DNA from 4 places in the Cytobacillus sp. MT66 genome. Region 3 is predicted to be linked to each of the others. Evidence: riboswitches for the same ligand, from Rfam matches in the RefSeq annotation. Region 3 holds a riboswitch; each other region holds the start of a gene.
The links. A riboswitch is a leader RNA that binds a small molecule or an ion and turns the genes downstream of it on or off. The one in region 3 is predicted to bind lysine.
Positions count from the first base shown of each region.

Region 1 (4,538 bases), on a different contig from region 3:
TGGGGGACAGGTCCCCGCTAGGGTACAGCGTTAAAGTAATGGGGGACAGGCCCCCGCTAGGGTAAAGCGTTAAAGCAGTGGGGGACAGGCCCCCAATAGAGTAATGCGTTAAAATAGAAGAGTGCAAGCTCTAGTGGCTTGCACTCTTTATTTTACAAAATATTTTACGCCTGCAGTGCCAGCTGAATCATCAGTTCAAGTCCAGCGGGGATGGCTGTTTCGTCAATATCGAATTTCGGATGGTGGTGAGGGTATTGGCTTCTCTCACCTTGCATGCCGACATTAATAAATGCTCCTGTGATTTCCTTTAGGTAAAAGGAGAAATCTTCCGCACCTAGAACTGGTGCTACGTCCATGAATACATCCTCACCAAAGGTTGACTGGATAATTCCTTTTGCTACCTCACAGGATTCTGGATGGTTATAAAGCGGCGGCGTGCCCTCAATAAAATGATAGTGGCCTTTTGCGCCAAAGCTTGCGCAGAGCATTTCTGTTAATTGAGCGGTTTTTTCATTCATTAATTTGGCTCCGTCAAAGGTAAGGGCACGGATGGTTCCATTAATGGTGACCTTATCAGGGATGACATTGTAGGAATTGCCTGCCTGCATGCCGCCAAAGGAAATCACTCCTGGATGCAGCGGATTTAAATTCCTGCTGACAATGGACTGGAATCCTTGGATCAAATGGGAAGCTACATAAATAGGGTCGACCGTTTCATGCGGATTTCCGCCATGCCCGCCTTTTCCTTCAATCACGATATCAAAGTCATCGCTGGATGCCATGGCAAAACCAGAAGCGAAGCCGATTTTTCCAAGAGGTACGCTTGACATGTAATGAATGCCATAAACCGCATCGACTCCATCTAACACTCCCTCTTTGACCAGCTGCTTAGCCCCGCTTGGTGAAGCCTCTTCAGAGCTTTGGAAAATCAAAACAATATTATTTTTAACCTGATCAGGATTTTGACTCATCCATTTGGCTGCACCTAATAACGTTGCTGTATGGCCATCGTGGCCGCATCCATGCATCACACCAGGAATTGTGGAAATATAAGGTTTTTCTCCTTCTTCATGCAGTGGAAGTGCATCCATATCTGCTCTTAGTGCAATGGTTCTTTTCCCTTCTGTCCCTTTAAAAAAGGCAACCACATTTGGAGCAGAGAACTTTTCTAAAAGGGGAATGCCAAATTCCGCAAGCTTTTCTTTCACAAATGCAGACGTATTGTATTCCTGCCCTGAAAGCTCAGGATACATGTGGAAATGTCTGCGCTGCTCAATTGTCCACTGGATTAAATCTGAATTTGCTAATTTTGTCTGTACCATGTTGATTTCCTCCATTAGTTCGCGAATATATGAATCTTCTTAAAATGGCCCGTACTGGATGGCTTGAGCGATAAGCAAGAAAATAACTGCAAGTCCTACCTCAATAAGAATAAATGGAAATACCCATTTTACCCACTTTGTATATGGAATACCTGCTATGGCTAGTCCAGCGATAAGTACACCAGCTGTTGGGAAAATTGAATTTGAGATCCCGTCTCCAAGCTGGAAAGCTAACACAGATGTTTGTCTGGTAACACCGACTAAATCTGATAAAGGAGCCATAATTGGCATTGTTAGTGCGGCCTGTCCACTGCCAGATGGAACTAAAAAGTTCAGGAAAAGCTGTACGAAAAACATTCCAACAGCATTGATTGCCGGCGGCAGATTGCCTAAGAAGGAAGCGGCATAATATAAAATTGAATCCATTAATTTTCCATCTTGGAATACAACAAGAATGGCTTGGGCAAAACCAATAATTAAAGCGCCAGTCATAACTTCTTTAGCACCAGACATAAAGCTGTCAGACATTTGGCTAGGATTTAATTTTCCGATGAACCCGACGATGATTCCGAATAATAAAAACAGTGCAGCAATTTCAGTTATATACCAGCCTAGCTTCATGACGCCAAAAATTAATACGACAAAGTTTAATAGAAAAATAACCAATATCCATTTATGATGGGTTTCTAACTTTACATCATTATCTCTTGTTTGCGGCTTTTCGTCGGAAAAATTGCCTAAATAGCGAAGCTCTGGGTTTTTCTTTATTTTTTTGGCATATAGGTAAATGTAGGTGACTCCGGCAAGATAAAATGCTGCAAGAAGTGCAATTCTAAATCCCATTCCAGAAAAGACCGGCAGCTCGGCAATGCTTTGAGCAACGCCTACATTAAAGGGATTCATAATGGCACTCATAAATCCCATATTAGCCCCTAAAGAAACAACGGCAAATCCAACGATTGCATCAAATCCTAATGCAATAGCCAGAGGAACAATAATGGCAATATAGATAAGTGTTTCTTCCGCTAGACCCATGAGGGATCCGGCTATTGAAAAGAACAGCGTAATGACAGGTATCAGCAGCAGCTCTTTATTAACTAACTTTTTTGTCAGAGTATAGATTAAGGCATCTAGTGCCCCAGTAGCTTTTAAAATCCCAAATGCTCCTCCAACCATTAGGACAAAAAAGATAATTCCAGCACTATTGACTAGGCCGGTATGGATACTCTTAAAAATATCGAAGAATCCAACAGGAGACTGTGCTATGTGCTCAAACGAATCTGGAACAACAATGGTTCTGCCGTCCTTTTCAATTCTATCATACTCTCCTGCGGGCAAAATGTAGGTCAGGATTGCCGAGATGATGATAACGCCGAAAATTAGAACGAACGCGTTGATATTAATGCCCTTTTGTTTTTTGACACTCAGTGTTTTTTCCTCTTCTTGTCTGTCTAGCTGTCTAGAAATACTCATTTTCTGTAAATCTCCTTTTCCATTTTTTAGATTTACGGGCATAAATGAAACGCAAAAAGCAGCAGCGAGGGCTCGCTGCTGCTTTAGAAACAAAACTCGTTCTTAGCGTAAGATAGCCCTCCATATAGCACAGCTATATGACAGTCCTGTATTTATTCAACATCAGGACCAGCCTTAAGAACATGAGCAACCTAAAGCTTCGGCGAATACCCCTTTCCATAGCCATCCTCGGATCCCATGCTCCTCCGACTAAGTACTATTGGTCTTCGCACCTCTATCCTTACTTCAAAAAGAAATTGAAATAAGAAAACTATTAATTTATTTTTCTAATTTAACAAACTCTAATTGTTATTGCAACATAATTTTTAAAAAAAGAGGGAACTTCCTACACTAAAGCACTAATCAGGCGGGGGCCAGTCCCCCAGTGCGGTGAAGCGTTAATCAGGTGGGGGTCAGTCCCCCGTTGCGGTAAAGCGTTAATCAGGTGGGGGTCAGGCCCCCGTTGCGGTAACGTGTTAAAATAGGGGGGAATATACGCCACGCTTGTTTGGTGTTATTTAGTGGAAGGAGTGGGATTTTAGGTGAAGCCATTTACTGAAAATGTTATTCGTGTGTTAAGGAGTATTCCTAGAGGCAAAGTTATGAGTTATGGCGCGGTTGCAAGAGCAGCAGGAAGCCCGAGGGGGGCCAGGCAGGTGGTAAGGATATTGCATTCGATGAGTGAGAAGTACGAATTGCCCTGGCACCGAGTGGTTAATAAAGATGGACAAATCTCATTAACCGATGAGGCAGCTTTTAGTCAAAAGGAACTGCTTGCCAGTGAAGGTGTATTTTTAAGCAGAGATGGGACAATCAATATGAAAAGGTATGGCTATCAACTGGACACGGAATTCTTTCCTTTTCCAGACGAGGAATAGGTGAACCTGTATCTATTTTTCCAATATATCTTTAATAATGTGAATATGAACATCTGCCCAAGCCCTTTCCCGAAAATGCAAAACTACGTAAAAAACTATAATAATTAAATAAAGAAGGCTAAATGTAGCCAATACAAGGATTCCGCCGCTAAAAAGGAAGTCCTGAATGCGGTTGGAAAACATAAATAGCAGCCATGGGAATGTGGAGACAAAAATCGGAATAATCCCGGAGCCGCTTCTTTCTTTTACCATCCGATAAAAAATACGCTGTAGTGTATCATTGTCAAGAGTCTGGTAAAATTCCTGAATCTCCGCAATCTCCCTTAATTCGGGAAGCTTATTCAGATCAAGCTTTTGGTTGTTAGCCTTTTTGAGCTGTACATATAGCCTATGGGCATCACCGCGAAACATCATCATAGAATTTAGCCTCCTTTCTTTTCAGTAATCATCTTTATAATGGTTGGTATTATTTGTATTATTATTGTTTTTATGTATCTAAACAGAAATGAATCGTTTTAAAAAAAAGAAGTAATTCCCTAATCGTATGAAAAGGGGTAATTACTTCTTGAGAGTTAGCGGTATAAGTAATAAGTAAAAGCAATTAGGAGCTAACTAAGTAGTTACAAAGCAATCTTTAGCTCACTGACTTTTTGAGAATTTCATCCCAATGAGATAAATAAAGTAAGTGTCCGGCGTTATCAATGAAAGAGTAAGTGGAATTAGAATACTTTTCGCGAAGGTAAGCTGAAGTTTTCGAAGTCCAAACAGTATCTTCGCCGCCCTGCCATATGTTTACTTTTGTATTTGAGGCAGGATTTTTTAATTT
Region 1 covers NZ_JBXAFB010000002.1:44,572-49,109, forward strand. The annotation lists gene AC1Q59_RS03385 (M20 metallopeptidase family protein) at 165-1,322, opposite strand; gene AC1Q59_RS03390 (YfcC family protein) at 1,362-2,795, opposite strand; lysine riboswitch at 2,901-3,080, opposite strand; gene AC1Q59_RS03395 (MGMT family protein) at 3,377-3,712, shown strand; gene AC1Q59_RS03400 (hypothetical protein) at 3,725-4,129, opposite strand; gene AC1Q59_RS03405 (alpha/beta fold hydrolase) at 4,347-4,538, opposite strand, start outside.
Region 1: linked by a shared signal. The riboswitch ahead of AC1Q59_RS03390 (YfcC family protein) and the one ahead of AC1Q59_RS13265 (Na+/H+ antiporter NhaC family protein) in region 3 are both predicted to bind lysine.

Region 2 (4,538 bases), on a different contig from region 3:
GGTGAATAAGGCCGAAAAAGACAACCATCCATGCAACGATAGCAATGAATACCATAAAACGCGGTATAGCCATTAACAGCGGAACTCCCAGTGCCTTTGACAGCTGGAAAGTGCTTGTTGTATACATGGCAAGCGGAAACGCCATTCCCCAGAATTGCGGGTCATATGAAAAGGGATAATGGTGATAAAGATGGCGCCAAATCATAAGAATAAACAGCAAAGGAATCCACCATGTCCCTGTAATCCAGAAAAACAGCGTGAACCCCTTTAAAAATGGCGTAATCTCCATAAGCAAAGGAAAGTATTCAGCATGCAGAATTAATGTTGACCCAGCTAACGTGGTAATAGCTACTGCACCCATATTGATCCAGTATGGCGGTGTAAGGGCTGAATATTTAAACTCCACAAAAGTAAACCGGTAAAAAATAAGGGTAATGATATTCAGATATAGCATGCATCCCAAAAAATACATGCATAAGGTAAAAAACAAAATGATATTTTGCCCGCTATGTACAAATGGAACAAGCAATGTGCCAAGAATGGAAACCGATTGAGTTCCGACAGCCGCGATCAGCCAGGCTCCATTGATTCCCTGCTGGATGGCCGGCTTATCCTTGCGAATGGTAACCGCTGTGAAGAATGTATACATGATAATTAACCATAAAAAGATAGCCACACCCCATAAATAAAGAGGAATGGTGTGATTTTCGGCAACAATAATAAGCTGGCTTCCGAACACACTTGTTCCTGCAACTAAAGTAAAAAATCCAGGACCATTCTGATGGCTTGTTAAATCGGAAATTAATTTTGGAAAGAAGAAAACAATACGGGTAAGCGTTAGAAGCCATAGGATTAGATAGGCTGCAATATTTACATAAAGAAGGGACTTTGAGAAGATTTCCATACCTAGAAGATGAGTGCCTATTGATAGAGCTCCGGTAGCCATAACAAGGGCAAAATAGGCTGGAAAAAGATTTTCTGCTTGCAGTTTAATAAATTTGAACATGTCAGACTGCTCCTACAAAAAGTATTTGAACCATTACCTATTTATTTTAACATGAAACTTTCTATTGAACTCTTTAAGTGAATAAAAAATCTGACACGTTTATAAGTGCCAGATTTTTTTAGATTTCTTACTCGGTTTACTGTTCCATTCAGTTCAGCTTAGAAAGGTTTATTCGGCTGATAGGTCGGCTGCTGATTTTGAGCCTGATATTGCTGGCTCTTTGCAATAGCCTCCTGTACATTTTCCTCTAAGGAGAATTCAACATCTGCCCTGTTAAACTGATTTGCCTGGTTCTGTGCTTCAATCACTTTTTGCTGGTCATGTTCTTCGTTTTGGCCAAACTTTTTCATCTTCCATCTCTCCTTATTTCAAATTACATGTGTAGAGTTCCCTTTTGTCCGCAAACTATTCCTGCCGAAAATACTCCTTGTCTTTCACTGGGTCCTCAATTATAATGGAATGTAATTATATATTTTCTTATTTCAATATCTTTTGAAGTGAGGATAGAGGTGCAAAAACCATTAGTACACAAATCCGAGGATAATGAGATCCGCTGACGATTGTGGAAAGGGGGATTTGCCGAAGCTTTAAGAATCTCATGTACTTAAGGCTGGGCCTGCATTGAATAAGTGCAGGACTGTCATATAGAACCGCTATATGGAGGGCTATCGCACAAGAAACGATTACGTTATATTATATTGTTTCTATAAGCAGCAGCGAATTCCTCGATGCTGCTTTTTTGCGTAGGCTTGGACCCAATCTATCCACCTCTAATTAAAATTATTAAAAAGGGCGTGTGAGGAAATGAACTTTGGCCAAGTTTTAACAGCAATGGTAACACCATTTGATCAGAATGAAGAAATTGATTTTCCTGCAGTAACAAATTTAGTTGAACATTTAATCGCCAATGGAACAGATGGGTTAGTCGTAGCAGGCACAACTGGAGAATCTCCTACGTTAACAACAGAGGAAAAGGTCGAATTATTCAAGTTTGTTGTGAAGACAGTAAATGGACGTGTACCAGTCATTGCAGGCACAGGCTCAAATAACACCAGAGCATCTATCAGCTTAACAAAACTAGCGGAAGAAGCTGGAGTTGGTGGGATTATGCTCGTGGCGCCATACTATAACAAACCTTCACAGGAAGGACTATATCAGCACTTTAAGGCAATTGCCCAAGCAACGGCATTGCCAATCATGCTATATAATATTCCAGGTAGAAGCGTTGTCAATATTTCGGTAGAAACCATTGTAAGATTGTCGCAAATTCCTAACATCGTCGCTGTTAAAGAAGCAAGCGGCAACCTGGATGCAATGGCGCAAATCATCAGTGAAACACCGGATGACTTTTCACTATACAGCGGTGATGACGGATTAACCTTGCCTGTTCTTGCTATTGGCGGAGCTGGAATTGTTTCTGTTGCATCCCATATTATCGGCAATGAAATGCAGGACATGGTTAACAGCTTTAGAAGCGGAAACCTTCAAGCAGCCGCCGAAAAGCATCGCAGCCTGCTGCCAATCATGAAAGCCCTATTTGCTGCACCAAGCCCAGGTCCAGTCAAAGCAGCACTTAATATGAACGGAGTCCCAGTCGGGGGCGTTCGCCTGCCAATGATTCCATTAAATGAAGTTGAATTAGCTTCCCTGAAAAAGGCCCTACAGCCGTTAACAGCTGTAAGAAGCTAATAAAGCGCAAGGATCCTGGAGCTAGACCCTTCTTAAAATGAATATTTTTAACAAAATGGACTGTCTCACCACTTGAGACAGTCCTTTTTACTTGAGCTTATTTAAATAGACCGGCAAACTCCCCGTATCCCTCTTCTTCAAGCTTTTCCTTTGGAATAAAGCGAAGAGCAGCTGAGTTAATACAGTATCTTGCATGGTCTGGGCCAGGCCCGTCATCAAATACATGGCCAAGATGGGCATCAGATGTTTTCGAACGGACCTCAATTCTCCTCATGCCATACGACGTATCGAGCTTCTCTTCAATTTCAAAGCGTCTTATAGGCTTGGTGAAGCTCGGCCATCCGCATCCTGCATCATATTTATCCCTTGAGCTAAAAAGCGGCTCTCCGGAGATAATGTCAACGTAAATCCCTTCTTTTTCGTTATCCCAGTATTCATTTCTAAATGGCGGCTCTGTTGCATTCCTTTTTGTGACCTCAAATTGCATGGGTGTCAATTCCTTGCGCAGTTCTTCCTCACTTTTACCCTTCTTCCAAGTCTTGCGGATAAACGGCGCACGTCCGGAACCTTCTTTGTACAGATTATAGTGGAATGAATTCTTTTTATAGTAATGCTGGTGGGATTCCTCGGCTCTGTAAAACTCCTTCGCAGGGAGAATTTCTGTTACTATCGGCTTTTGGAAGCGTCCGCTTGCTGCAAGCTTCTCTTTAGACTTTTCAGCCTGCTCCTTCTGCTCTTCATTATGATAAAAAATCGCTGTCCGGTATGACAAGCCGCGGTCATTAAATTGGCCTCCTGCATCCGTTGGATCAATTTGCTGCCAAAAAATCTCCAGCAGCTTTGTATAAGGGAAGACAGAAGGGTCAAAAGTAATCTGAACCGCTTCATAATGTCCGGTGGTATCTGAACATACTTCCTCATAAGTCGGATTTTCCTTATGACCGCCTGTATAACCTGAGACTACCTCTTTAATACCCGGCTGTTCATCAAACGGCGAAACCATGCACCAAAAACAGCCGCCCGCAAATGTTGCTAACTCCAACTGTTCAGACATATCACTCAACTCCTTTTGCCTTCATTTTAATGGGAAGCCGCGGAAAATTCCAATATTCACGCTTTGTTTTTAGCGCTTTAAAGGATTGGGGGCCTGTCCCCCAACGCTTTAAAGCGACTGAGCCCTTTTTCGTTAAAGCACCAAAGCACACTGGACATTATTGCGGAATAGTTGTAGTATATATAAAGTTATCTTCGGTAACTATTATCATTGGTAACTATTTTCGAAGGAGGAGTTTGGCATAAAGACTTCGCAAAAGTTCTTTCATCGGCTGTTGATGATGTACCGGCCTTTTGAAAATAATTTAAATCTTCATCTTAGTAAGCATCAGCTTCATCGCGCGCAATGGACTATTTTATATTATTTATTTAATTACGGCCCTTCTACACAGGTAGAAATTGCCAATTATCAAAGCGTGGAGAAACCTACCATTACTAGAACCTTTGCCCGCTTGGAGGAATTAGGCTATGTTGAACAAATTCCTGGAAAGGATAAACGGGAAAAACGCATGCATCTGACACAGCTTGGCAGAGACCTGTATAACAAGGTTCGTGTTTCGATTGATGAATATGAAGAGGAAATTTTAAAAGGAATTTCTGAAGAACAGCAGCTAGAAGCCATCCGCATCATGGAGGAAATCAGAAATAATATCATTCAATAAGGAGATCGATAAAGTGAATCAGCATAGATCGAAACTTTGGACGAAAGACTTTATCATTGTTTCATCAGTCAACTTTTTCTTATATTTAATTTTTTACCTGCTGTTAGTGACCATGGCGGTCTTTGCAG
Region 2 covers NZ_JBXAFB010000007.1:109,695-114,232, reverse strand. The annotation lists gene AC1Q59_RS14290 (tellurite resistance/C4-dicarboxylate transporter family protein) at 1-1,006, opposite strand, end outside; gene AC1Q59_RS14285 (hypothetical protein) at 1,165-1,356, opposite strand; lysine riboswitch at 1,503-1,682, shown strand; gene dapA (4-hydroxy-tetrahydrodipicolinate synthase) at 1,811-2,695, shown strand; gene msrA (peptide-methionine (S)-S-oxide reductase MsrA) at 2,793-3,749, opposite strand; gene AC1Q59_RS14270 (MarR family winged helix-turn-helix transcriptional regulator) at 4,030-4,410, shown strand; gene AC1Q59_RS14265 (MFS transporter) at 4,424-4,538, shown strand, end outside.
Region 2: linked by a shared signal. The riboswitch ahead of dapA (4-hydroxy-tetrahydrodipicolinate synthase) and the one ahead of AC1Q59_RS13265 (Na+/H+ antiporter NhaC family protein) in region 3 are both predicted to bind lysine.

Region 3 (4,538 bases):
CTGTGCAGCCATGAAACCAAGCGCTGCAAACACGCCAATACCTGCTAATAATTCAACGCTGGAGTTTGCGAAGCCAGTAATAAACGCATTATTTGTAATATCAGTTTTCCTTGGCAAATAGCTTGAATAAGTAATCATAATGGCAAAACCAATTGATAAGCTAAAGAAAATCTGTCCATAAGCCGCAACCCAAACCTTAGGGCTGGCAATCTGACTCCAGTCTGGCTTAAAGAATGCTTCAAGACCTGCTGCTGCTCCATCAAGGGTGATTGAACGAAATACAATAATTAGGAATAAAATAAGTAGTGCTGGAATAAAGATTTTGTTGGCAATTTCAATTCCCTTTTTAATACCTTTATACAAAATTCCTAGTGTAATAATCCAAACAACAACAAGAGGAATAAACACGCCTGGAACGATTCCGCCTACATCCCCAGGGTTCTCTGCAAGCTGCAGGAAACTTCCGAATAGGAATCCTTCAGGATCATCTCCCCATTTAAGACTGAATGAGAATCCAGCATACCTGATTGCCCATGCAATGATAACAGCATAATAGGTTGCAATGACAAAGGAAACCGCTACCTGCCACCAGCCAAGCCATTCAAATTTCTTGTTCATTCTTGCATAGGTTAATGGTGCCGATCCCCTATACTTTTGTCCCAGTGTAAATTCCAAAATAAGCAGTGGAATACCTGCAGTTAATAACGCAAATAAATACGGTAAAAAGAATGCACCGCCGCCGTTTTCATAGGCAACAGCCGGGAATCGCCAAATGTTCCCCAGACCAACTGCTGAACCAATAGCAGCCAGTACAAATCCTGCTCGTGTTCCCCACTGTGGACGATTATCCATAATCCTTAACCCCCTTAGTTATGTCTTTTTTCCTTAATTCCGCTTTTTGTATCGAGAATGTTTTTACTTTTCAGATTATTTAATATAATCTACGGATAGTATAATATTTTTAAACTAATCTGTCAAAACATTATTTTGGGAAAAATAAAATATTTCTGAATTACTTTACCGAGGCATAGCACAAAAGGGTTTTTATTTTTTTGATGAGCTAAAAAGATATATTCATATCATTTCATTTCCTCCTTTCCTTTTTTCATCCTATTCCTTTATGAGAATAAATATTAACAAAACAAATAGGAGCCCTTCCCAAAGTTTAGTTTGGGAAAAAGCTCCTTTTTTACTCTACAATCTCTGCTCTCTTTCTTTTTTTCCAATAACAAACATAAAGATGACAAGCAATACAGCTGAAGTCAAGAGCGCAAAAATAGTACTGTCAGTGAAGCCAAGGACTAGGTATCCAATACCCGAAATGGCAGCCGATGTCAGCGCATATGGCAACTGGGTCAGCACGTGATCCATATGATTGCATCCCGCACCTGTCGACGAAAGAATGGTTGTATCTGAAATTGGCGAACAATGATCGCCAAACACTGCTCCTGCCAATACTGCTGCCATCGCTGGCAATAATAGACTTAAATCTGTAGCTGCCGCAATATTACCCGCAATTGGCAGCAATATTCCAAATGACCCCCAGGACGTTCCTGTACTAAAGGCCATAATCCCCGCAACAGCAAATAAAAGGAAAGGCAAAAGGGCAATATTCAGATTAGCGCTTTCTACAATGCCTGCCATATACTTCCCAGTTTCCAAACGGCCAATCAAATCAGAAATCATCCACGCAAAAATAAGAATGTAAATGGCTGGGAGCATGGATTTAAGACCTTCACTAACACCTTTGCCAAAGACATTGCCATTGACACCTTTTAAGACAAATGCCTGGCGGAAAAATAAAGCAAAAGTAACAGCTAATCCAAGAAGACCGCCTAGAATCAGGGACTTAGACACGTCTGTATTTTCAAAAATTGAAAAAATGGTCGCATTGTCACCCGCAGCCTTATATCCAGTCAAAAACATCATGCCAACCGTTCCTATGATTAGCGCAAGTATTGGCCAGATTAAATCTCCTACTGTACCCTTAGAGCTTGTTGGGAGATCATCCTTTAATTCTCCAGGTGCCTGTTTTTTCGGGTCATGAACGAGACCTTCCTCGATAGCCCGTCTCTCGTGCCCCTTCATTGAACCAAAATCAATGTTTCCTAGCGCAATAATAAATACCATTGCCAAAGTAACCCAAACATAAAGATTCATTGGAATCATCTGCACAAATGCCGAGAAAGCCGAATACTCGGTGATATGATTAGCAGCAAGAATGGTTCCAACTAATGTAATAATATAGGCGCCCCAGCTTGATACCGGTGAAACCACACAAACCGGCGCACTCGTTGAATCAATTAAATAAGCAAGCTTAGCACGTGAAACCTTATGCCGATCGGTAATAGGGCGAGAAATTTGCCCAACAGCCAGGGCATTAAAATAATCATCTATGAAAATAATAATTCCTAAAACCGCCCCAACTAGCTGAGCACCTGCACGGGTTTTCACACGCTTCATGGCCCATTCCCCAAACGCATAGCTCCCGCCTGTAATGGAAATAAAGGCGGTAATTACGCCTAAAACAAATAAAAATAAGATGATATAAATATTCCAGGTGTTTAACTCTCCTTCAGCAATAAATATTCCTTTTAAAGAGTCTAAAATAATGCCTGCTGTTCCTGTAAAGCTGAAATCAGCCAACAGAAGGGCTGCTGATATGATTCCGGCTCCCAGCGACAGAAGAACTTTTCTGGTCAAAATAACCATGACAATGGCCAAGAGCGGCGGTATGATTGAAAAAATCGTATTCTCCAATTTTCTTCCTCCTTGTTTATAAAAGGGGAATAATGATCGAGTGAAAACAAAAAAAGAGTAATGATAGAAAAGTCTACCATTACTCTTACAAGTAATTTACTTCTCCATCACGATCTGTAGCTCCCCATTATGAAGGTCTTGCGAAATTCTCCTCCATAGTGACAGTGCTGCTCCTTTTCAAAGCAGCCCCAGCATTAAAACCTATGACAGATTCTAGCGCTTCGGCAAAATTCCCTTCCAGCAGTGATCATTGTTGTCATCCTCACACAGCCTACTCTTGAATTCTGCTCCTCTACCTCACCGGATATGATAAGGCTAATATACAATTGGTACCTCTACTATAGCAGAGTGTAAAAAAAGCTTCAATGTTTTAGCAGAATAATATTTATTCCATTTTAATTAAAAAGTGGTGTCACAGCCTGTGATGGTAATGCTTAATTCATTTTTCAAATCAATTTCATATGGAGGAACCTTTTCGCCCATTTCCTCCATGATTCTAACCTTTGGCCTGTCGCCAAATCCAATATTTTGCCCAGCTACAATCCCTTTTCTGCCATCGCTTAAATCAACAGTAATTCCAACAGGATAGATAACAACAGCAAGTCTAAAAGCTTCAATTATCTTTTTTTCAAACAGCGTTCCGGATCCTGCATAAAGGATTTCAAGCCCCTCGTGAGGAAGCATGGCCCTGCGGTACACACGGTTGGAGGTGACAGCATCAAATACATCTGCCACTGCTAATATTTTCCCGAAATAATGAATTTCATCCCCGACAATCCCTCTTGGATAGCCTGAACCATTAAGCCTTTCATGATGCTGAAAAGCACAATGGGCAACAAGCAGCGGAATGGTTGGAACTTTTCTTAATAACTGAAATCCTTCTTCGGCATGTGTTTTAATCGCTTCATATTCCTCTTGTGTTAATTTTCCCGGCTTTAACAGCACTTCCTTTGGCACCTTAATCTTGCCAATATCATGAAAAATCGCCCCAAGACCAAGTGTCTCAAGGTCTCTTTGCGGCAAATTTAGCTTTATTCCAATCGCCAAAGCATACAGCGTTACATTTAAAGAGTGTGAGAAAATATAATTATCGTATATAAAAGCATCAGAGAGTAATGTTAATAGTTCCTTTTGATCCTTTATTTCTGTCATTAAACAACGGATAAGCTCCGAGAACTTTTTCGATGCTTTCTCCACAACCAGTGAACCGTGCAGAGAAGTATCTTTCTGAATTTCCTTAAATGTGGAATTGATCGTTTGAATGGTTTCTTTCCTTAAAGAATCGGAGATGGTGCCATTGTATTGAATATCTTCGTTTTCTCGATCCTTTATAAATATGTAACTGATTCCTAATGTATTAAGTCTATGGATGATAGCCTTTTTTAATTCCACACCCTCATTTAACAAAACTTGTCCATTTTCATTATAAATTGCTTTGGCAAGAATCGTTCCTGATTCTACAGAGGAAGTTGTAACTAATCTCATGAGTACACCTATTTCATTAAGGAGTTTTTGCGTTATTTAAGCCTATGAAAAAATACATATTTTTCTTCTTTTTGCGACATTTTTCCTATTATTTCTACATTAACCTTTTTTAAGCAATAATTTCAACCCTACTTTTGTCCTTATTTTTTAAATGCCCTAAATTTCCACTTTAGGCGCTTTGTGCGCAGCTTAAGGCTGGCTCATGTCAAGAAAATAGACAGCCATGTTCAGGCTGTCTTAAACCATCTTTAGGAGCGCGTCCCTTCCAATCATACCTTTATGAATACCGATTG
Region 3 covers NZ_JBXAFB010000006.1:259,864-264,401, reverse strand. The annotation lists gene AC1Q59_RS13270 (sodium-dependent transporter) at 1-852, opposite strand, end outside; gene AC1Q59_RS13265 (Na+/H+ antiporter NhaC family protein) at 1,195-2,760, opposite strand; lysine riboswitch at 2,870-3,063, opposite strand; gene AC1Q59_RS13260 (HD-GYP domain-containing protein) at 3,160-4,245, opposite strand; gene AC1Q59_RS13255 (YunC family protein) at 4,483-4,538, opposite strand, start outside.

Region 4 (4,538 bases), on a different contig from region 3:
CATATTTTCAACGAAAAAAAGAGAGATTTGTCACAGCAAACCTCTCCAGCAATTGATATACTATTTATTTAAATGTATAATTGGCCGGTGATTTCCGCTCCAATCAACTAAGTGGTTAGAATTAACATTTGAATTATGCTTGATTAAGATAATGTTCTTCTCAAGAATTCTTTTGTCCGTTCTTGAACTGGATGATTAAATATTTGCTCTGGGCTTCCCTCTTCAGCAATGACACCTTTGTCCATGAATACGACGCGGTCTGAGACCTCTTTGGCAAAGCCCATTTCATGGGTTACGATTAACATGGTTAGCCCGCTCTCTGCAAGCTCCTTCATAACCTTCAGAACCTCTCCAACCATTTCCGGGTCAAGTGCAGATGTTGGCTCATCGAATAAAAGCACATCAGGTTCCATTGATAGTGCTCTTGCAATGGCTACACGCTGTTTTTGTCCTCCAGACAGCTGCTTTGGTTTGGCATGAACAAATTTGTCCATTCCCACTACTTTTAAATATTTCATTGCTACCTGTTCTGCTTCTTTACGTGAGCGTTTTAGCACCTTTACTTGGCCAACCACACAATTGCTTAGGACATCATGGTTATTAAAAAGGTTAAATTGCTGAAAAACCATTCCAAGCTTTGTGCGATAGGCTGCAATATCGTGGTTATCATCAAGGATATTCTCGCCTTTATAGATGATTTGACCGCCGCTTGGCTTTTCCAATAAATTGATGCAGCGGAGAAGAGTTGATTTGCCGGAACCCGATGAGCCAATGATACAGACTACCTCTCCCTTGTTCACTGAAAAATCAATATCCTTAAGCACTTCATGCGTACCAAAGGATTTACTTAGATGCTGAACTTCTATTACCTTTTCCATCCTCTCGCTCCTTTGGACTATTAGTGATCTTTTTTCTTCAATATATCGTCTGGTGTCTCTACCTGCATTTGGTTAGCATACATGCTGTAATTTTCCGGTCCATCTAGTTTCTTTTCAATGTATTGTAAAATCCTGGTTACTGTAAAAGTCATGATAAAATATAACACACAGGCAACAAAGAAGGATTCAAAATATCTGAAATTATTTCCAGCGATTGATTTCGTTTGGAAGAACAGTTCAGAAACGGAGATAACACTAAGTACAGACGTATCTTTAATGTTGATGACAAATTCGTTTCCTGTTGCTGGCAGTATGTTTCGGATGGCCTGCGGCAGCACCACATTATACATTGTTTGGAAGTGATTCATTCCTATTGCTTGAGCGGCCTCATACTGCCCTTTATCAATAGAGATAATCCCGCCGCGGATAATTTCTGACATATAGGCACCTGTGTTAATGGAAACAATAAGAATAGCTGCGAAAATACGGTCCATGTCTAAACCAAAGGCTAGAGCAGCCCCATAAAAAATAACCATTGCTTGAACAATCATCGGTGTACCGCGGAATATTTCAATATAGGCAGAAAGAAGTGCGTTGATTATTTTGAGGATCACTTTCTTTATCCCGCGTTCAGGCACGGGAATTGTGCGAACGACTGAAACAATTAGCCCTATAAGGAAGCCAATGATGGTTCCAATGATGGATATGAATAAAGTAATTCCAGCACCGCGCAAGAACATTGGCCAATTGTTTGAAACAATATCAATAACCCATTCTAGAGTCATAGTGTACCTCCTTTTAACAAAAAAGGGGACTGCCCAAAGGAAAGCCCCCTTTCGATTTTATTATTTAGCAGCTGGCTGATTTTTAATAGCAGCATCCATAATGCTTGAGCGTTCTTCTTCAGGGATACCTGCCAAGATTTCATTGATTTTCTCTGTTAATTCACTGTCTTTTGCCACACCAACGGCGATGGCTGTATCATCGTCAGATGTCTTAAATCCATCTGTAAATTCTACCATTTTAAAGTTTTCGTTAGCTGATTCAGCACTTACGCCTTCCGGACGTTCAGATACATATCCATCAATAACACCAGACTCCAGTGCAACCCTCATTGCCGGGAAGTTATCCATTGCTGGCTGTTTGCTAACCCCTTCGATTTGGTCGATCACTGAATAGTGGAAAGTATTTAGCTGCGCTGTTACTTTTGCACCGCTGAAATCTTTAATGGATGATGCTCCATCGTATTTTCCGCCTTTTTTAACAACCATGACTAAATCTGATTTATAATAGATATCTGAGAAATCAATGGACTTTTTGCGTTCTTCTGTTGGTGACATCCCAGCAATAATAGCGTCAATTTTCCCAGAAGCTAATGCTGGAACAAGTCCGTCCCATTCCGTTTTAACGATGACCAATTCCTTGCCTAAGCCTTCTGCAATTTTCTTTGCAATCTCAACATCGTAACCGCCTGCATATTCGGCGCTTCCGTCAATTTTCACTCCGCCATTAGAATCGTCGTTTTGTGTCCAGTTGAATGGCGCATACCCCGCTTCAAGGCCTACCTTAAAAGTACCTTTTTCCTCAGACGCTGCCCCATCAGAATTGTCTGAGCCGCTTTTGCTGTCACTAGTACCACAGCCTGCTAGTAACAATGCCAATGATAATGATAGTGCTAAAAGCAATGATAATTTTTTTAACATAACATTTCTCGCCCCTTTTTTTATTATTTCACAATATCGAGTATACAATTCGAACTATTTAGGTAATTCGAAAAATCAAAAAAGACCTGAGGTGAACTCAGGTCTTGTCTTGTCATCATTACCCAAATTTCATCTTCTTTCCCAAATGAGATAGCTCAACTCAATAAACCCGGGATTGTCTATTGAGACAGTCCTGCAGTTATTCACTGCAGACCCAGCCCGCAATACTGAGTATATTGCAAGCTTCGGCGATATTTCCTTCTCCCTAGCATCATTGTTTCTCAAGCTCCGCTAGAGACTAATAAACATCGCACCTCTACCTCACCTACAAAAAGATGAGGTCATATTTAATTTATTTGTAGTCTACAATATCATGTCCTATATGTCAATCGGACTATTAACCAATTTTGATAGAATAATAAATTGGTGAGTTTGGAATAAAAAACCTGACTCATTTAGAATCAGGTTTTTTAAGTTATCAATTCTCAGCTAATTTCGCTGTCATTTTTTTTTCCGTTTTTTCCTCTAATGGATCTGATGCTGGTTTCGCCCGTTTCATAAAGAAGGAAAGAATGAGTGCGACACAGATAATACCAGTTGCCACAAAGAAGGAGAAGTTAATTCCCTCTAACATAGACTTCATCATAATTTCTTGCTTCATTGCAGCGATTGCTGCCTCTGTTGGCTGTCCAGCCATGTTTTTCATGGCATCTTTAGCAAGGTCAGCTGCTGCAGACTCAGTCCTAGTGGACATTAAGGTTACTAGAAGTGCTGTACCAATCGCACCTGATACCTGGTTTAACGTGTTGTTCATAGCTGTTCCATGCGGATAGAAGCGTCTTGGCAATTGATTCAATCCATTAGTCGAAACAGGCATCATAACCATTGACATTCCAAAAGCACGGACAGAATAGACAATCATTAAATTGGCATAGGTTGTTTCCAATGTCAATTTGCTGAAAAGATAGGTTGTTACAGCCATAATGGCTAGACCCATTATCGCCAAAATACGGCCGCCAAATTTGTCAAATAATTTGCCGTTCACCGGTGACATAAACGCCATTATTAATGCTCCAGGAAGCAAGAGAAGCCCTGCATCCATCGGAGAAATCCCTCTAAGGGTCTGAACATATATAGGGAGTAAAATCATCCCTGAAAAGAGAGCCATGTTTACAATCATTGTGATCGCTGATGATAAGGCAAACATTGGATACTTATAAACACCAAAGTTTAACATCGGCCGTTCTTTCTTGGATTGGAGAACAATGAAGATAACTAAACTAATAGCCCCTAAAATGATTGTTCCGTAAACGAGAGGGCTATCCCATCCTTTATTCCCCGCTGAACTAAATCCATATAGAATACCGCCAAACCCGATACTTGATAAGGTGAGCGAGAAAACATCCAGGCGGATATTCACTTTTTCCTTTTTATCTTTAAGCATGAAGAACCCGATCAATAATACTACTATGGCAATAGGAGTAATAAAGTGGAAAAGCATTCTCCAGTCATAGTGCTCAATGATCCAGCCAGATAATGTTGGACCAATGGCTGGCGCAAACATGAGGATTAATCCAAAAACCCCCATGGCTGCCCCTCTTTTTTCCACTGGGAAACTGACAAGCATCACGTTCATTAAGAGCGGCATAAGAATGGCTGAGCCTGAAGCCTGAAGCATACGCCCTGTTAATAAAGTTGGGAAAATGTGGGCAGTACCAGCAAGTATGGTTCCTGCAGAAAATAAAATCATTGCTGATAAAAAGATTCGTCTGACTGAATATTTTTCAATTAAAAAGGCTGTTGCCGGGATTAAAATACCGTTCACAAGCATGAATCCAGTTGCAAGCCATTGAACCGTCGTTTCTTTAATATTCAGGTCCAACATAATTGAAGGCAAAGCAATATTTAATAATGTATTATTTAAAAAAGCAATAAAGGCTCCGATCATTAGAATAGC
Region 4 covers NZ_JBXAFB010000004.1:170,191-174,728, reverse strand. The annotation lists gene AC1Q59_RS09295 (amino acid ABC transporter ATP-binding protein) at 144-878, opposite strand; gene AC1Q59_RS09290 (amino acid ABC transporter permease) at 899-1,663, opposite strand; gene AC1Q59_RS09285 (transporter substrate-binding domain-containing protein) at 1,724-2,581, opposite strand; lysine riboswitch at 2,725-2,908, opposite strand; gene AC1Q59_RS09280 (DHA2 family efflux MFS transporter permease subunit) at 3,060-4,538, opposite strand, start outside.
Region 4: linked by a shared signal. The riboswitch ahead of AC1Q59_RS09285 (transporter substrate-binding domain-containing protein) and the one ahead of AC1Q59_RS13265 (Na+/H+ antiporter NhaC family protein) in region 3 are both predicted to bind lysine.